3 regions of the Nonomuraea recticatena genome follow, and region 2 is predicted to be linked to each of the others. Evidence: riboswitches for the same ligand, from Rfam matches in the RefSeq annotation. Region 2 holds a riboswitch; each other region holds the start of a gene.

Region 1 (4,978 bases), on a different contig from region 2:
GCGCGAGGCCCGTCTCGTCCGCGCTGCTGCTGCGCAGGCTCGGGCGGGCCTAGGTCACATTTTGGGTGACATGGCCGGACGCTAGGCGCACCTTCTGTACTATTTCGCCCCAGGCGTGATCACTGGGAGGGCGTGTCGCTGTGGGGTTTGGCCGGGTACCGCTGGCTGCGGGTCTCGCGATCGCGACTCTTCTCCTGCCGTTGAGCGGTGCTTTCGCCGATCCCAAACCGACGATCGCGCAGGCCAAGGCGAAGCTGGAGAAGCTCAACGACAAGGCCGACAAGGTCGTCGACAGGTACAACACGGCCACGGAGAAGTACAAGAAGGCCAAGAAGGCCTACGAGGGGCTGAACTCCCGGTACAAGAGCAAGATGGCCAGGGTGGCGGGTCTGCGCGCCGAGGTCGTCGGCATGGCCATCGACACCTACCAGGCGGGCGACATCACCTCGTGGTCGACGCTTCTGGGCGACAGCGACCCCTCGGCCACGCTCGGCGGCATGGCGCTCATGGACCAGCTGACGGCCGAGCGGGCCCAGGTCCTGGCCGCCTTCGACGAGGAGAACCGCCAGCTCAAGTCCGACAGGGAGCAGGCGCAGGGCGCCCTCACCGAGGCCGACAAGCTGCGCGACGAGGTCAAGTCGGAGAAGGACAAGGTGCTCGAGCTGGTCGAGCAGCAGGAGAAGCTGCTGCGCAGGCTCGGCGCCTACCGGGTGGGCAACCCCAACAGCACCGGCATCAAGTACACGGGCTCGGCCTCGGGCAACGCCGCCTCGGTGCTCAGCTTCGCCTACGCGCAGGTCGGCAAGCCCTACCAGTACGGTGGCACGGGCCCGGGCGGCTGGGACTGCTCAGGCCTCACGCAGGCCTCCTGGCGCGCGGCCGGCGTCTCGCTGCCCCGCACGACGTGGGAGCAGTGGGCCTGGGGCGCCAAGCGCAGGGTCTCCCTCGACAACCTGCAGCCCGGTGACCTCATCTTCAGCGAGGGCCTCGGGCACGTGAGCATCTACGCGGGCGGCGGCAAGATCGTCCATGCGCCGCAGACCGGTGACGTGGTCAAGGTCGTCCCTCTGTCGGCCTACGGCAGGCGGCTGGTCGGCGCGGTCCGCCCGTAGGCCGCGCTCATCGCGCGCAGAACGTCCAGATAGGCGCTCACGGCGGGCGGGCGCCCGTCGGCGGGCAGGACGGCGGCGCTGATCCTTCTGGCGGGCAGCGCGGGCGATGGGTGGGCCAGCCTGATGTCCGAGCGCACCGACCTGCCGGCGATGGACGGATAGAGCATCACGCCCACGCCCGCGGCCACCAGGCCCTGGCGGCCGTTCCAGTCGTCGCACAGGTGCGTGATCTTCGGCGGCCCTCCCATCGCGGCCGACAGTTCGGCCGCCGGGCCGAGGCAGTCGGGGTGGGTGCCGTCGATCCAGTGCTCGGCGGCCAGGTCGGCCAGCCGTACCTGCTCCTGGGACGCGAGGGGATGGTCGGCGGGCAGGGCCACCATCGGCTCGTCGTCGAACAGGAAGAGCGTCTCGAGCCCAGGATCGGGGTCGGCGTCCCACGAGGTGACCAGCGCGACGTCGATCGCGCCTTCGAGCAGTCTCGCGTCGCCGCGCTCTCCCACGGTGAGTGAGAGCTCGACGTCGGGGTGGGTGGCGGTGAAGCGGCGGAAGCTCTCGGGGACGAACCTGGTGGCCGCGCTGGGGAAGGCCGCCACACGCACCCTGCCGCTCTCGGCGGCGGCGAAGGCTCGCAGCCTGGTCTCGAACAGGCTCATCCCGTCGACCACGGCGGCCGCCTGCTCCATGGCGGCCAGACCCGCCTCCGTGGGCTGCACGCCTCGCGGGCGGCGGTGGAAGAGCCTGACGCCCGTGCGGCGCTCCAGGGTGGCGATCTGGCGGGAGACGGCCGGCTGCGTCATCGACAGGGCCTCGGCGGCGGCGGAGAAGGAGCCGTGCCGTCCGACTTCGAGCAGAACGCGCAGGGACCACAGATCAAGCATGCGAAGAGCTTATGGCAGAGCGGTCAGACCCCTCGTTCGGCTGATGTTACTGCTGTGACTGATGTGACAAATGGGACCTGACTTCGCCTGGTGACAGCAACTGTGAGGAGGGTCACAATTGTCGCTTGCAACGGTCCATGGAGCAGTGATTTGTCTCTTGACAACCACCCGTGGACGATCTTGACTCCTTTACTTCGACTTTGCCTGCTCTTGGTGGGCCGGGTACCTTCTCGCTTCGCGGCGACCAAGCCATGGCGCCCGCCACGTCCACCGGCCCTGTCAGCGGCCGGTGTGCACGCATAACGATCCGCTGGTCGCCGCGCCGAACCCCCAGATGAGCGTGCGCGGTCGACCCGCCGAATCCGTGCGGAATGGAGCACGGAGCCGGGGACCCGAGCACCTGGGGTGAGTCCGGCCTGCGGGCCGGTAGGGCGACTTCCACGCCCGAACCCGTCAGCTAACCCGGTAGGCATTCGTGGAAGATTCAAGGAGACGTTCTGTCCACCCCTGTTAACAAGACCCGTCTGTCCTGCCTTGCCCTGAGTGGCGTCATGGCCGCGATGGGAGGAGTCGTCCTCCACGCACCAGCCGCTCACGCGACCCCCATCGAGGCGAGCGCGGTGAAGACGGCAGCAGTGAAGATCGACGTCGCGCGGACGAGCGTGGCGAAGGCGAGCGCCGGCAAGGCGCGCGTCGTGTCGAAGTCGCAGGCGAAGGCGGCTCGGCAGAAGTTGAGGGCTGCCAAGGCCGTCGGAGTGGCGAAGAAGCAGCTCGGTGACCCCTACCGCTACGGCGGGACGGGTCCTGGCTCCTTCGACTGCTCGGGTCTGGTGCAGTACGCCTGGTCCAAGGCGGGGATCAGGATCCCGCGCGTGACGCACAGCCAGTACGCACGCATCAAGAAGAAGGTCTCCTGGCGCAGCCTCAAGCCCGGTGACCTGATGTTCTTCCGCGGCAAGGGCCATGTCGGCATGTACGTCGGCAAGGGCCGGATGATCCACTCACCCAGCTCGGGCAAGACGGTGCGGATCGAGAAGATCAGCGGCTGGCGCAAGTCCTCCTTCGCCGGCGCGGTCCGCCCCGGCGCGTAGGCGCACGCAGAGAGCCCCGTCCATTCCTCTGGGACGGGGCTCTCCGCCGTCCGGGCTAGCATCGCTGCCGTGGTGAGCCGAAGAGCCGTGCTGGCGGCCGCGCTGGCGGGGACGGTGCCGGGGTCGGCCGGCCCTCGCCTGCCGTCCGAGGCCCGTGGCCTGTGGGAGTCGGGTGTCACCTTCGCGTACGGCGCGCGCTCGCTCGCCGTCGGCCACCACGCACCCGCCACGCTGCTTCGCGACCTCGCGGCGCGGGCCGACGCCGCCGGCCGCACGGTCTCGGCGGTGCTGCGGCGCCCCGTACGGCCGGTGGTCGTGGTGCCGGCCAGCACCGAGGAGGCGGCGGCGCTGGCCGGCACGGGCTCGCTCGAGGGGCTGGCCGCGCTGGCGTCGCGCGGAAGGGTGATCGTCGTCCCCGGCGCCTTCTCGCGGCTGACCCCCGTGGGACGCGACGTGGTGCTCGCCCACGAGCTCACCCACGTCGCAGCGGGCACGCACGGCGGTCCCGTGTGGCTGCGAGAGGGCTTCGCCGACTACGTCGGCTACCTCGGCTCGGGGCTGGAGGTCGGCGTCGCGGCCGCGGAGCTGGCCGAGGAGGTCGGCTCGGGACGGACGAGCGCCCGGCTGCCGGCCGACGGCGACTTCACGCCGGGCGCGCCCAGGCTCGCGCAGGTCTACCAGGAGTCGTGGCTGGCCTGCCGCCTGATCGCGGGCCGCTACGGCGAGCGGGCGCTGGTCGAGCTCTACGATCGGGCTGCGGGGCGCGATCTGGCCCAGGCGCTGCGCCCTCTCGGCCTGTCGGTCCCCACGCTGACCGGCCTGTGGCGCGAGTATGTCCGGGACGAGCTGACTGCGGGGGGACACGGATGAGCTGGCTGGACCGTCGGGCGGGCATCGCGCTGGCGCTGCTGGGCGCGGCGATCGTCGCGGTGGTCGCGCTCACCACCCCCTGGGCGACGATGCGGGGCGCGCCCGCCGTGCCGCCCGACCCCTCACTCGACTTCACCGCCGCCGAGATCGCCCGCTCGCGCGCCTTCGACGCGGCCACCAGCGTGCCGTCCTACCTGTCGCTCGGCCTGACCGTGCTCTTCGCGGGCGTGCTGGTGGCCACGCCATGGGGCGCCCGCCTGCTGGCCGGGCTGAAGGGGCCGTGGTGGCTGCGGGTGCTGCTCGGCGTCGTCGTGCTCACAGCGGTGGTCGAGCTCCTGCGCTGGCCGCTCGGTGTCTGGTTCGAGGGCGAACTGCGCGAGTTCAGCCTGTCCACGCAGAACTGGGCGAGCTGGACGGGCGACAGGCTGAAGTCCATCGGGGTGCGGACCGCGATCACGGCGATCATGGTGCTGGCCGTCGTCGCTCTGGCCCGCAGGTTCGCGCGCTGGTGGATTCCCGCCGCGGTCGGCGCCTTCATGCTCACCGTGGGCGCCTCCTTCGTCTATCCGGTCGTCTTCGAGCCTCTCTTCAACGACTTCAGGTCGATGCCGGCGGGACAGCTGCGCACCGACCTGCTGGAGCTGGCCGAGCGCGCCGACGTGCCGGTCGAGGACGTGCTGGTGGCCGACGCCTCCCGCAGGACCACCGCGCTGAACGCCTACGTCTCGGGCTTCGGGGCCACCCGGCGCATCGTCGTCTACGACACGCTGCTGGCCGCGCCGGAGAAGGAGGTGGAGCTGATCATCGCCCACGAGCTCGGGCACGCCAAGTACAACGACGTCCTTCACGGCACGCTCCTCGGCGCGCTCGGCGCGGGCTTCGGCGCGGTGCTGCTGTTCTGCCTGGCCCCGCTGTGGAAGCGTCCGCTGTCCGAGCCCGTCGCGACGGCGGCGATCATGGGCTTCCTCTCGCTGGCGACCGTGCTGTCGGGTCCTGGGCAGAATCTCGTCAGCCGCCACATCGAGGC
Region 2 (4,978 bases):
AGGCGGGCATGAGCTGCCGTTCGAGCTCCTCGGGTGCGACGGCGAGGCGCAGCTTCGGGAAGCGTGAGAGCAGCCCGGCGAAGGCCACCTCGCCCTCCTGCCTGGCGAGTGCCGCGCCGAGGCAGTAGTGCAGGCCGTGCCCGAAGCCGACGTGGACCTCGCGCCTGCCGTCCTCCTCGCGGGTGAGGTCGAGCCGGTCGGGGCGCTCGAAGCGGCGAGGGTCGTGGTTGGCCGAGACCAGTACGGCCATCACGGCCTCGCCCCGCTTCACCGTCATGCCACCGAGCTCCACGTCCTCGGCCGCGTAGCGGACCCTGGTGCCCTGCACCGGCCCGCACCAGCGCATGAGCTCGTGGACGGCGCGCGGCATGAGCTCGGGCCGCGCGCGCAGCATGGCCAGCTGGTCGGGGTGGGTGAGCAGGGCCGCGGTGCCGTTGCCGATCAGGTGGGCGGTGGTCTCGTGTCCAGCCAGGACGAGCGTGAGCACCATCGTGATCAGCTCGGTGTCGGTGAAGCGGTCGCCGTCGTCGTCGTGCGCTTTGATCAGCCCGGTGAGCAGGTCGTCGGCGGGCGCGGCGCGGCGGCGGGGGATCAGGTCGTGGATGTAGTCGACCATGCTGATCACGGGTTCGGCCATGGCGCCAGGTGACAGGGACACCATCTTCGCGCCCCACTCTCGCCACAGCGGGCGGTCGCTCTCGGGGATGCCGACGAGCTCGCAGATGACCGTGATCGGCAGCGGGTAGGCGTACTCCTCGACCAGGTCCACGACGCGGTCGCCCGGCAGCGCGTCCAGCAGCCTGCCACTGATCTCCTCGACCCGCGGACGCATCTCCATGACGCGCCTGGCGGTGAAGGCCCGCGAGACGAGTCTGCGCAGCCTGAGGTGGTCATCGCCGTCGAGGTCGAGGATGCCGTCGGTGAGGTAGACGACGTAGTCGTCGGGGATCCCGCGCGCCTTCATGAGCTTCTCGCGCAGGTCGGGGATGTCGCCGCCGGGAATGGAGGCCGGATTGTTGACGAAGCGGTGCTCGCCCAGCACGGTCTTGACGTCGTCGTACCGGGTGACCAGCCAGACGGGTGTGTCCTGACCGGGGAAGCAGGCGCGCGCGATGGGCGCCTCCTCCCTGATTCGTGAGAAGCCCCTGAAGGGGTCGGCCATCAGTGCGGGATCCATCAGGTTGACGGTGTCCATCGTCGCCTCTCGTGACCGTAAGGAGGATCTGGTCATCGAGTCAAACGTACGCCCGAGGGTTCCGCAGGGCAAGGAGGGCCGTCGGCGCGGCATGGAGCGGCGGCGCCGGCGAGCGCCTCTGCCGCGGCACCGGGGCGCTGGACGCCGAGCCGGCCGACCGGCTTGACAGGAGAAGGCGGGGGCGGCCGGCGACGAGGCGGTGTTCACCAGGGCCGCCGAGAGCCCTGACCCGTGAATGTTAGTGTTCGTGCAGGTGAGAGCCTGAAGACAGAGGGCGGGGCCCGTCGGTCCTGGCCGTGGGCGAGCGGTGTTCGGGGCCACGCGGAGGGGGCAGACCGTGGGCGAGGCGATCGATGTCAACGGCACCCGGATGTGGGTCGAGCGCCACGGCCGGGGCCCCGACGTCCTCCTGATCGCCGGGCTGAGCGATCCAGCCGAGGCGTGGCAGGCCCAGCTCGACGGGTTGGCCGACCGCTACCGGCTCATCGCCTTCGACAACCGCGGGGCGGGACGCACGCCGCTGCCCCAGGGGCGGCTGTCGGTGCCGCTGATGGCCGACGACGCCGCCGCGCTGCTGCGCGCGCTCGATGTCCCCGCCGCCCACGTGGCGGGTTTCTCGGGCGGCAGCCTCATCGCGCAGGAGCTGGCGCTGCGCCATCCGGGTCTGGTTCGCAGCCTGGTCCTCATGAGCACCTTCGCACGCTCCGACGCCTACTTCCGCGCCATGACCGGCTTCTGGCGCTGGATGGTGGAGGCCGCCCCGAGCCCTCGGGCCATGCTGGAGGCGTTCTTCCTGTGGGTCTACACGCCGCGCGCCCATGCCGACGGCACCGTGGAGCGGATGATCGAGGAGGCGCTGGCCTTCCCGCATCAGCAGTCGGTCGAGGCCTTCCAACGCCAGCTCGAGGCGTTCGAGACGCACGAGACACTCGACCGCCTGCGGGAGATCGCCGTGCCGACACTCGTCCTGGCCGGAGAGGTGGACAGGGCGACCCCTCCAAGTCTGGGGCGCGAGGTCGCGGAGGCGATCTCGGGCGCCGTGTTCGAGGTGCTGCAGGGGGAGGCCCACCAGCCCTTCCAGGAGGTCCCTGACGAGTTCAACGCCCGCGTCGACGCCTTCTGGCGAGAGGTCGACGGGCGCGGCTGAGGGCGCCGTCGGAAACAGGACCCAGGTGCGCAGCTGTGCCAGACCGGCCCGGCGTCGGCGACGAGACGGCGAACCTCCTCGCACCCGGTGCGAGACACCAGATGCGAGAGGTCGCCCAGGGGAGTCAGAACATCAGCTGACAACCCTCGCCGTTTTCACTGCATGGAGATGTGCACGTGGTCGTAGTGGTTGGCGGTGGTGCTGCCCCTGTCGGACATCGAGCGCCAGCCGCTGCCGCTGTTGATGCGCTGCCGCCAGATGACGTACTTCACGCCGAGCCGGCTCTGGTTCTTCAGCGCCCAGGCCGCGATCTGGTCGCCGAGCGCCTGGTTGGCGCCGGTGGGAGAGCTGCCTCCCGAACTCATCATGAAGTCGCAGGCGCGACCCAGCGGGTGCTCTCCGCTGTTGTCGACCCGGTAACACCCCACCTCGTACGGCAGGCTGAAGGCCTTCTTGATCTCGTCGCGCATGAGCCGCGTGCGGGGGGTGATGTTGTCGGCCCCCGAGGGCAGCTCGGGCGCCCAGCTGCCGTCGGACTTGCGGCCAGGGCCGGTCGGAACGAGGTTCTGGAGCTTCTTCTCGATGTCGTCGATCATGCCCTCCGCCTCCTTCCGATCGTCGGCGACCTGGTCGGCCTGCTCGTCGATCTGGGTGGCAAGGGCCGTGGCCTCGGTGGCGGCCTTCTGCCTTTCGTCGCGGGCGGCTGCGACGTTCTTCACGACGGCGTCCTGCTCGACGCTCAACTGCTCCAGCAGCGCGGCGCTGTTCAGGTCGGGGGAGTACACCAGAGCGGGCAGATCGGGGGTGTTGGCCTGATATCGCATCTCGGTGATCTGCGAGGCGACGCTCTCCGCCTTGGCGAGTGTCTGCTCGGCGGCGGCCAGACGCTCCTTGGCCGCCGCGGCGGCCTTCTCCGCCTCGGCCAGCGCGACCCGCTTGGCGTTGTAGCTCTCGATGAGCTTGTCGACCTTGGTGTTGAGCTTCTTCAGCTCGGCCCTCAGCTGCTTCTCCGACGGCTTGGGGGCAGCCGAGGACACAGAGGCGGAGCCGAGAACGAGGGAAAGCGCGGCAATGGCGCCGCAGGCGAAACGAGACGTGGGGGACGCCACGAATGATCCTCTCCGTCTGCCGACCGGGTTAGCTGACGGGTTCGGGCGGGAGATGTGGCCCTACCACGGAACGTGGATTCACCCCAGGTGCATGGGTCCCCGGCTCCCGGGCGACTTGCCCGGGATTAGGCGTGCAACGGCTGTGAAAGCCGATGTCAGAGGGATATTAGTAGTAAAACGCCGGTAATGCGACTCCAAGCGGAAACCAATTAGTGATCTACCTGTGATCGAAGTAGCCGCGCGGCCTCCTCGGGCAGCACGTCGTTGACGAACGCGCCCATCGCCGACTCCGAGCCCGCCAGGTACTTCAGCTTGCCCGGCGCCCTGCGGATGCTGAACAGCTCCATGTGAAGGTAGGCCAGGTCGCGGCCCTGCCGTACGGGTGCCTGGTGCCAGGCGGCGACATACGGCATGACCACGCCGAACAGCCCGTCGAGCGCCCTGAGCACCCTGGTGTAGACGGGGCCGAACGCGGCCCGCTCCTCCTGGGAGAGGGCGGCCAGATCGGGCACCTGGCGGTGCGGGTAGAGATGCACCTCGAAGGGGTAGCGCGCGGCGGCGGGCACGAACGCCGTCCAGTGTTCGTTGGCGGCGACCACGCGCTCGCCGGCCCGCTCCGCGGCCAGCACGCCGGCGAACAGGCCTGGACGCTTGGCGGCGGCGGCCAGGTGCTGGCGGGTGCGAGGGGTGACGTAGGGGTAGGCGTAGATCTGGCCGTGCGGGTGGGCCAGCGTGATGCCGATCTCCGCGCCCCTGTTCTCGAAGCAGAAGACCTGCTCGACGCCGGAGATCTCCGACAGCTCCGCCGTACGGTCGGCCCACGCCTCCATGACGAGCTCGACCTGGTCGTCGGAGAGCATGGAGAAGGAGGAGGCGTGATCGGAGGTGAAGCAGACCACCTCGCAGCGGCCCACACCCGGACGCACCTCGCTGAGGCCGCCTGCGTCGGCGTAGCTGCCGAGGTGGGTGGAGAAGCTGGGGAAGCGGTTCTCGAAGACCACCACGTCGTAGGAGGAGGCGGGGATCTCCGTCGACCTGCCCGGCGCCGAGGGGCACAGCGGGCACTCGTCGGCCGGCGGCAGGAAGGTGCGGGTCTGGCGGTGGCCCGCCATCGCCACCCACTCCTCGGTGAGAGGGTCGTAACGCAGCTCGGAGGCCACGGGCCTGGGCGGCAGCTCGCGCTGGTCGATCGCGCTGCGATCGGCGTCGTCGCGCCGGTCGAAGTAGATCAGCTCTCGGCCGTCGGCCATGTGCGCGATGGTGCGCTTCACTTCGTGTCCTCCGCGATGATCAGTTCTCCGGCCCTCTCGGCCAGCTCTCTGCGCGCGGCCTCGGGCAGGCCGGCGTCGCTGATGACGACGTCGGCCTCCGACAGCTCCGCGATCGTGCTGATGCCGACCGTGCCCCACTTGGTGTGGTCGGCGGGGACGACCAGGCGGTGCGCCGAGGCGACCAGCTCCCTGTCGGTCTCCGACTCCAGCAGGTTCGGCGTGGTGAACCCCGCGTTCACGCTCATCCCGTGAACGC
Region 3 (4,978 bases), on a different contig from region 2:
CGGTCTCATCGGCGACAAGGAGCTGCACGAGGTCAAGCCGTCGGTGCGGATCGTCAACGTGGCGCGCGGCGGCATCGTGGACGAGGGCGCCCTCTACTCCGCGATCAAGGAGGGTCGTGTCGCGGGCGCGGGTCTCGACGTCTTCGCCAAGGAGCCCTGCACCGACAGCCCGCTGTTCGAGCTGGACCAGGTCGTCGTCACCCCGCACCTCGGCGCCTCCACCCACGAGGCGCAGGAGAAGGCCGGCACCCAGGTCGCGCGCAGCGTCAAGCTCGCGCTCGCCGGTGAGTTCGTGCCCGACGCGGTGAACGTCCAGGGCGGCGCCGTGGCCGAGGAGGTCAAGCCCGGCCTGCCGCTCGCCGAGAAGCTGGGCCGCGTCTTCACCGCGCTGGCCGGTGAGACCGCCACCAAGCTCGACGTCGAGGTCCGCGGCGAGATCGCCAGCCAGGACGTGCGGGTGCTGGAGCTGGCCGCGCTCAAGGGCGTCTTCACCGACGTCATCGAGGACGCGGTCACCTATGTCAACGCCCCCCTCCTGGCCAAGGAGCGCGGCCTGACGGTCGAGCTGATCACCAGCTCGGAGAGCCCCGACTGGAGGAACGTCGTCAGCGTCCGCGGCGTGCTGGCCGACGGCCGTACCGTCTCGGTGTCGGGAACGCTCTCGGGCCCGCGTCAGGTCACCAAGATCGTCGAGGTCAACGGCTACGAGATGGAGATCGAGCCGACCGACCACCTGGCCTTCCTCACCTACACCGACCGTCCCGGCATCGTCGGCGTCGTCGGCAGGCTGCTGGGCGAGCACGGCATCAACATCGCCTCGATGCAGGTGGCGCGCGACGTCAAGGGCGGCAAGGCGCTCATCGCCCTGACCGTCGACTCGGCGATCCCCGCCGACGTGGTCGACCAGATCGTGGCAGAGATCGGCGCGGACAGCGGCCGCTCGGTCGACCTGACCGACTGACCCCGTCTCGCATGGAACGCCCTCCCGCGCACCGCGGGAGGGCGTTCGCGCGTTCGGGGGCGACTGTCACCGATGTCTCATATCGTGAGATATTCGGACGTCCTACGAGACAGTCTGGACCGTGCCAGGTACTTTTGAAGTAATGCGCTGGGTACTCGTACTTATTACCTGCCGCGACGGGGCCTGTTAGGGCAGGTCGACGACCCGTCGCGGTGAGCGGCGTTGTGTCGGCCTTAAGTCCCCTTCGTCCGGTCCGTGACCCGGACCGCACGAGCTCAGGCCCGGTCGGATTCGCGACCGGAGTCCGACGTCCGATTCATACGCGTCCGCGAAATGAGATGAGTCACGTGTACGACATGTACCCATGGAACCGTGCGGAAGAGCATGAGGAAGAGGCGGCGGAGGCCGTCCAGACCGCGCTGGACCGCAGGGACAACGGCGGTTCCCCCTCCCCTCGCTGAGCCGGGCCGTTCCGGTGGAGGTCCCCCTGCTCCACCGGGGCGACCCCACCGCTGACACTCTCCGCGAAAGCGCAGTCGTCCCCCCGCGCCTGCCGTGGTGGCGGGAGCGCGAGGGGACGGCCTCGTACGGGCGTGCCGCCGCCTACAGGGTGGCGGTCAGCATCGCGGGGGCGGGTTCCTGCTTGGCCTTGGCCTGCTTCATCGCGAGCGCCACACCCTTGGGGTCTGGACGCACCGCGCCGACGAACGCCTGCCGTCGCCAGGCGCTGAGCTTCTCCTCCTTCACCACGTCACCCGAGCGGGGTGCGTGCACCATGTGTCCCGGCCTGGAGATCATGCCCACATGGCCGAGGCCGCTGAAGAAGACCAGGTCGCCGGGCTTGAGGTTGTCCCACGAGATCTTCCTCGAGAAGGCCCGGTACTGGTCGGCGGCCACCCTGGGCAGTTCGATGCCCGCCTTCTCGTAGGCCTTGAGCATCAGGCCCGAGCAGTCGTAGCCGCCGGAGCCCGTGCCGCCCCAGACGTACGGCGTGCCGCGCTTGGCCAGCGCGAACTTGAGGGCGACCCGCCAGGCGGGGGTGGATTGTTCGCTGATTCGCGCCTTCTTGACGTCGGCGCCGGTGATGCTGCTCGCCGAGCCCTTGCCGGTGGCGGAGCTCGAGGGGGTGTCGGAGCCGGTGGTGTCCGCGACGGCGGGGGATGCCGTCACGAGGGCTCCTGCGGCGAGAAGACCGCAGAGGACCGCGGTCGTGGTGATGCGAGACAGGGGACTGTCCTTCCACGTGGCCGACCGGGTTAGCTGACGGGCTCGGGCGTGGAAGCCGCCCTACGGTGTGGGGACACCGATTCGCCCCAGGGGGAAATGGGTCCCCGGCTCCGTGCACTCCGCAACGGATTAGGCAGCACGGACTCTAACGAAAGGGTCAAAGCACCGCAAACAGGACAAAACTGGACGTCCGACAAGTGAGATGAGTGTTCGTCCATCGAGACGAGCCGGTAAGGTACCGCCCATGGAGTCGCGCAACATTCGTCTGGCCGTCATCCCCGGCGACGGGATCGGCACCGAGGTCGTCACCGAAGGGCTCAAGGTCCTCGAGGCGGTCGGCGTCAAGATCGAGTCCACGCACTACGATCTGGGCGCCACCCGCTACCACGCCACCGGGGAGACCCTGAGCGACGAGGTCCTGCAGGAGCTGCGCGGCTACGACGCCATCCTGCTCGGCGCCATCGGCGACCCCAGCGTGCCGCCGGGCATCCTCGAGCGTGAACTCCTGCTCCGCCTGCGTTTCGAGCTCGACCACTACGTCAACCTGCGCCCGGTCAAGCTCTTCCCCGGCGTGGAGACCCCGCTGGCCGACACCCTCCCTGGCGACATCGACATGGTCGTCGTCCGCGAGGGCACCGAGAGCCTCTACGCGGGAGCCGGTGGCGTCCTGCGCCGCGGCACTCCCCACGAGATCGCCACCCAGGAGTCGCTCAACACCGCCTTCGGCGTCGAGCGCGTGGTCCGCTACGCCTTCGCCAGGGCCGCCGAGCGGCCGCGCAAGAAGCTCACGCTGGTCCACAAGACCAACGTGCTCACCTACGCGGGCGACCTGTGGCAGCGCACGGTCAACAGGATCGCGCCCGAGTTCCCCGAGGTCACCACCGACTACCAGCACATCGACGCGGCCTCGATGTTCTTCGTCAACCAGCCCGAGCGCTTCGACGTGATCGTCACCGACAACCTCTTCGGCGACATCATCACCGACATCGGCGCCGCCATCGCCGGTGGCATCGGCCTGGCCGCCAGCGGCAACATCAACCCCGACCGCACCGCGCCCAGCATGTTCGAGCCGGTCCACGGCAGCGCCCCCGACATCGCGGGCCAGGGCAAGGCCGACCCGACGGCCACCATCCTGTCGGTCGCCATGATGCTCGACCACCTCGGCCTGACCGAGGAGGCGGCCCGCGTCGAGCAGGCCGTCGCCGACGACATCGTGGAGCGCCTGGCCGGATGGGCCGGCCGCACCACGCACGAGATCGGTGACGACATCACCGCACGAGTATCCGGCGGCGCCTGACCGCCGTGTGCACCCCCAGCCCGGCGGCCTCGCAGCCGCCGGTGCTTCATTGACGCCTGGCGGCCAGCGAGAACCGCCAGGCGTTTGCTGTAGGTTCCCGTTACCCGGTCCAGCGCAAAATGGACTCAGGGCAAATCTCGCGAAAAGAGAAGGATTTCCGTCATGACCACCGCTCAGAAGCTCAGCTTCGATGTGCAGCTCTCCGACCACGCTCGCACTGCGGCAGAGCGTGAGCAGGTACTGGCGAGTCCGGGGTTCGGGCAGGTCTTCACCGACCACATGATCTCGATCGACTACACCGAGGGCGAGGGCTGGCACGACGCGCGGCTCCAGCCGTACGGGCCGTTGGTCCTCGACCCCGCGACCTCCGTCTTCCACTACGCCCAGGAGCTGTTCGAGGGCCTGAAGGCGTACCGCCAGGCCAACGGTTCGATCGTGACCTTCAGGCCGTACGCGAACGCGGCCCGCTTCAACGCCTCCTGCCTGCGCATGGCCATGCCCGAACTGCCCGAGGACACCTTCGTCGAGTCCCTCGAACTCCTCACCCAGACCGACCGCGACTGGGTGCCCACGAGCGAGGGACACAGCCTCTACCTGCGGCCCTTCATCATCGCGACGCAGGTCGGGCTGGGCGTCAACTACCCGTCCAAGACCTACAAGTACATGGTCATCGCCTCGCCCGCCGCCTCCTACTTCGCCGGAGGCGTCAAGCCGGTGTCGGTGTGGCTGTCCACCGACTACACCCGTGCGGCGCCCGGCGGCACCGGCGCCGCCAAGTGCGGAGGCAACTACGCCGCGGCCTTCGTCGCCCAGCGCGAGGCCGTCGCCCAGGGTTGTGACCAGGTGGTGTGGCTCGACTCCCACGAGCACCGCTACGTCGAGGAGATGGGCGGGATGAACCTGTTCTTCGTCTTCGGCAACAAGCTGGTCACCCCCGCCCTGACCGGCACCCTGCTGCCGGGCATCACCCGCGACTCCATCCTCTCCATGGCCGCCGACCTGGGTCTGGAGGCCGAGGGGGGGCGCATCTCGATCGAGGAGTGGCAGGCGGGGTGCGAGTCGGGCACGCTCACCGAGGTCTTCGCCTGCGGCACGGCCGCGGTCGTGACGCCCGTGGGGTCGGTGAAGGGCGCCGACCGCGCCTGGACCATCGGCGACGGCACCCCGGGCCCGGTGACCCTCAAGATCCGCGAGGAGCTGCTCGGCATCCAGTACGGCACCCGCCCCGACACCCACCACTGGATCCACAAGATCTCCTGATCCGCCCCGCTGACTCGCCTTCCCCACCACGCCGCCGACCCCCTGGTCGGCGGCGCCTCGGCGATGAGGGCGCTTCCCACGGCGACAGATCCAAGCCGCCGGGGTTCTGCCTGGACCCGCCGCGCCGGTCAGCGGCTCTCGTAGAACGGGATCTCGAAGGAGGGGTGGTCGGAGGCCGCCAGGATGGTCGCGGCGTCGTCGACGGGCGGGTGGATCACCTCCATGATCCACCG

The links. A riboswitch is a leader RNA that binds a small molecule or an ion and turns the genes downstream of it on or off. The one in region 2 is predicted to bind cyclic di-AMP.
Region 1: linked by a shared signal. The riboswitch ahead of ABFX50_RS44495 (C40 family peptidase) and the one ahead of ABFX50_RS33945 (VldE C-terminal domain-containing protein) in region 2 are both predicted to bind cyclic di-AMP.
Region 3: linked by a shared signal. The riboswitch ahead of ABFX50_RS17950 (C40 family peptidase) and the one ahead of ABFX50_RS33945 (VldE C-terminal domain-containing protein) in region 2 are both predicted to bind cyclic di-AMP.

Annotation. Positions count from the first base shown of each region.
Region 1 covers NZ_BAAATE010000042.1:52,065-57,042, reverse strand. The annotation lists gene ABFX50_RS44510 (NYN domain-containing protein) at 1-53, shown strand, start outside; gene ABFX50_RS44505 (C40 family peptidase) at 201-1,112, shown strand; gene ABFX50_RS44500 (LysR family transcriptional regulator) at 1,076-1,990, opposite strand; cyclic di-AMP (ydaO/yuaA leader) riboswitch at 2,335-2,477, shown strand; gene ABFX50_RS44495 (C40 family peptidase) at 2,653-3,081, shown strand; gene ABFX50_RS44490 (hypothetical protein) at 3,151-3,951, shown strand; gene ABFX50_RS44485 (M48 family metallopeptidase) at 3,948-4,978, shown strand, end outside.
Region 2 covers NZ_BAAATE010000023.1:19,616-24,593, reverse strand. The annotation lists gene ABFX50_RS33955 (cytochrome P450 family protein) at 1-1,177, opposite strand, end outside; gene ABFX50_RS33950 (alpha/beta fold hydrolase) at 1,533-2,342, shown strand; gene ABFX50_RS33945 (VldE C-terminal domain-containing protein) at 2,498-3,379, opposite strand; cyclic di-AMP (ydaO/yuaA leader) riboswitch at 3,455-3,593, opposite strand; gene galT (galactose-1-phosphate uridylyltransferase) at 3,661-4,722, opposite strand; gene ABFX50_RS33935 (DeoR/GlpR family DNA-binding transcription regulator) at 4,719-4,978, opposite strand, start outside.
Region 3 covers NZ_BAAATE010000008.1:103,040-108,017, reverse strand. The annotation lists gene serA (phosphoglycerate dehydrogenase) at 1-961, shown strand, start outside; gene ABFX50_RS17950 (C40 family peptidase) at 1,565-2,131, opposite strand; cyclic di-AMP (ydaO/yuaA leader) riboswitch at 2,192-2,334, opposite strand; gene ABFX50_RS17945 (3-isopropylmalate dehydrogenase) at 2,433-3,485, shown strand; gene ABFX50_RS17940 (branched-chain amino acid aminotransferase) at 3,648-4,745, shown strand; gene ABFX50_RS17935 (NAD(P)/FAD-dependent oxidoreductase) at 4,874-4,978, opposite strand, start outside.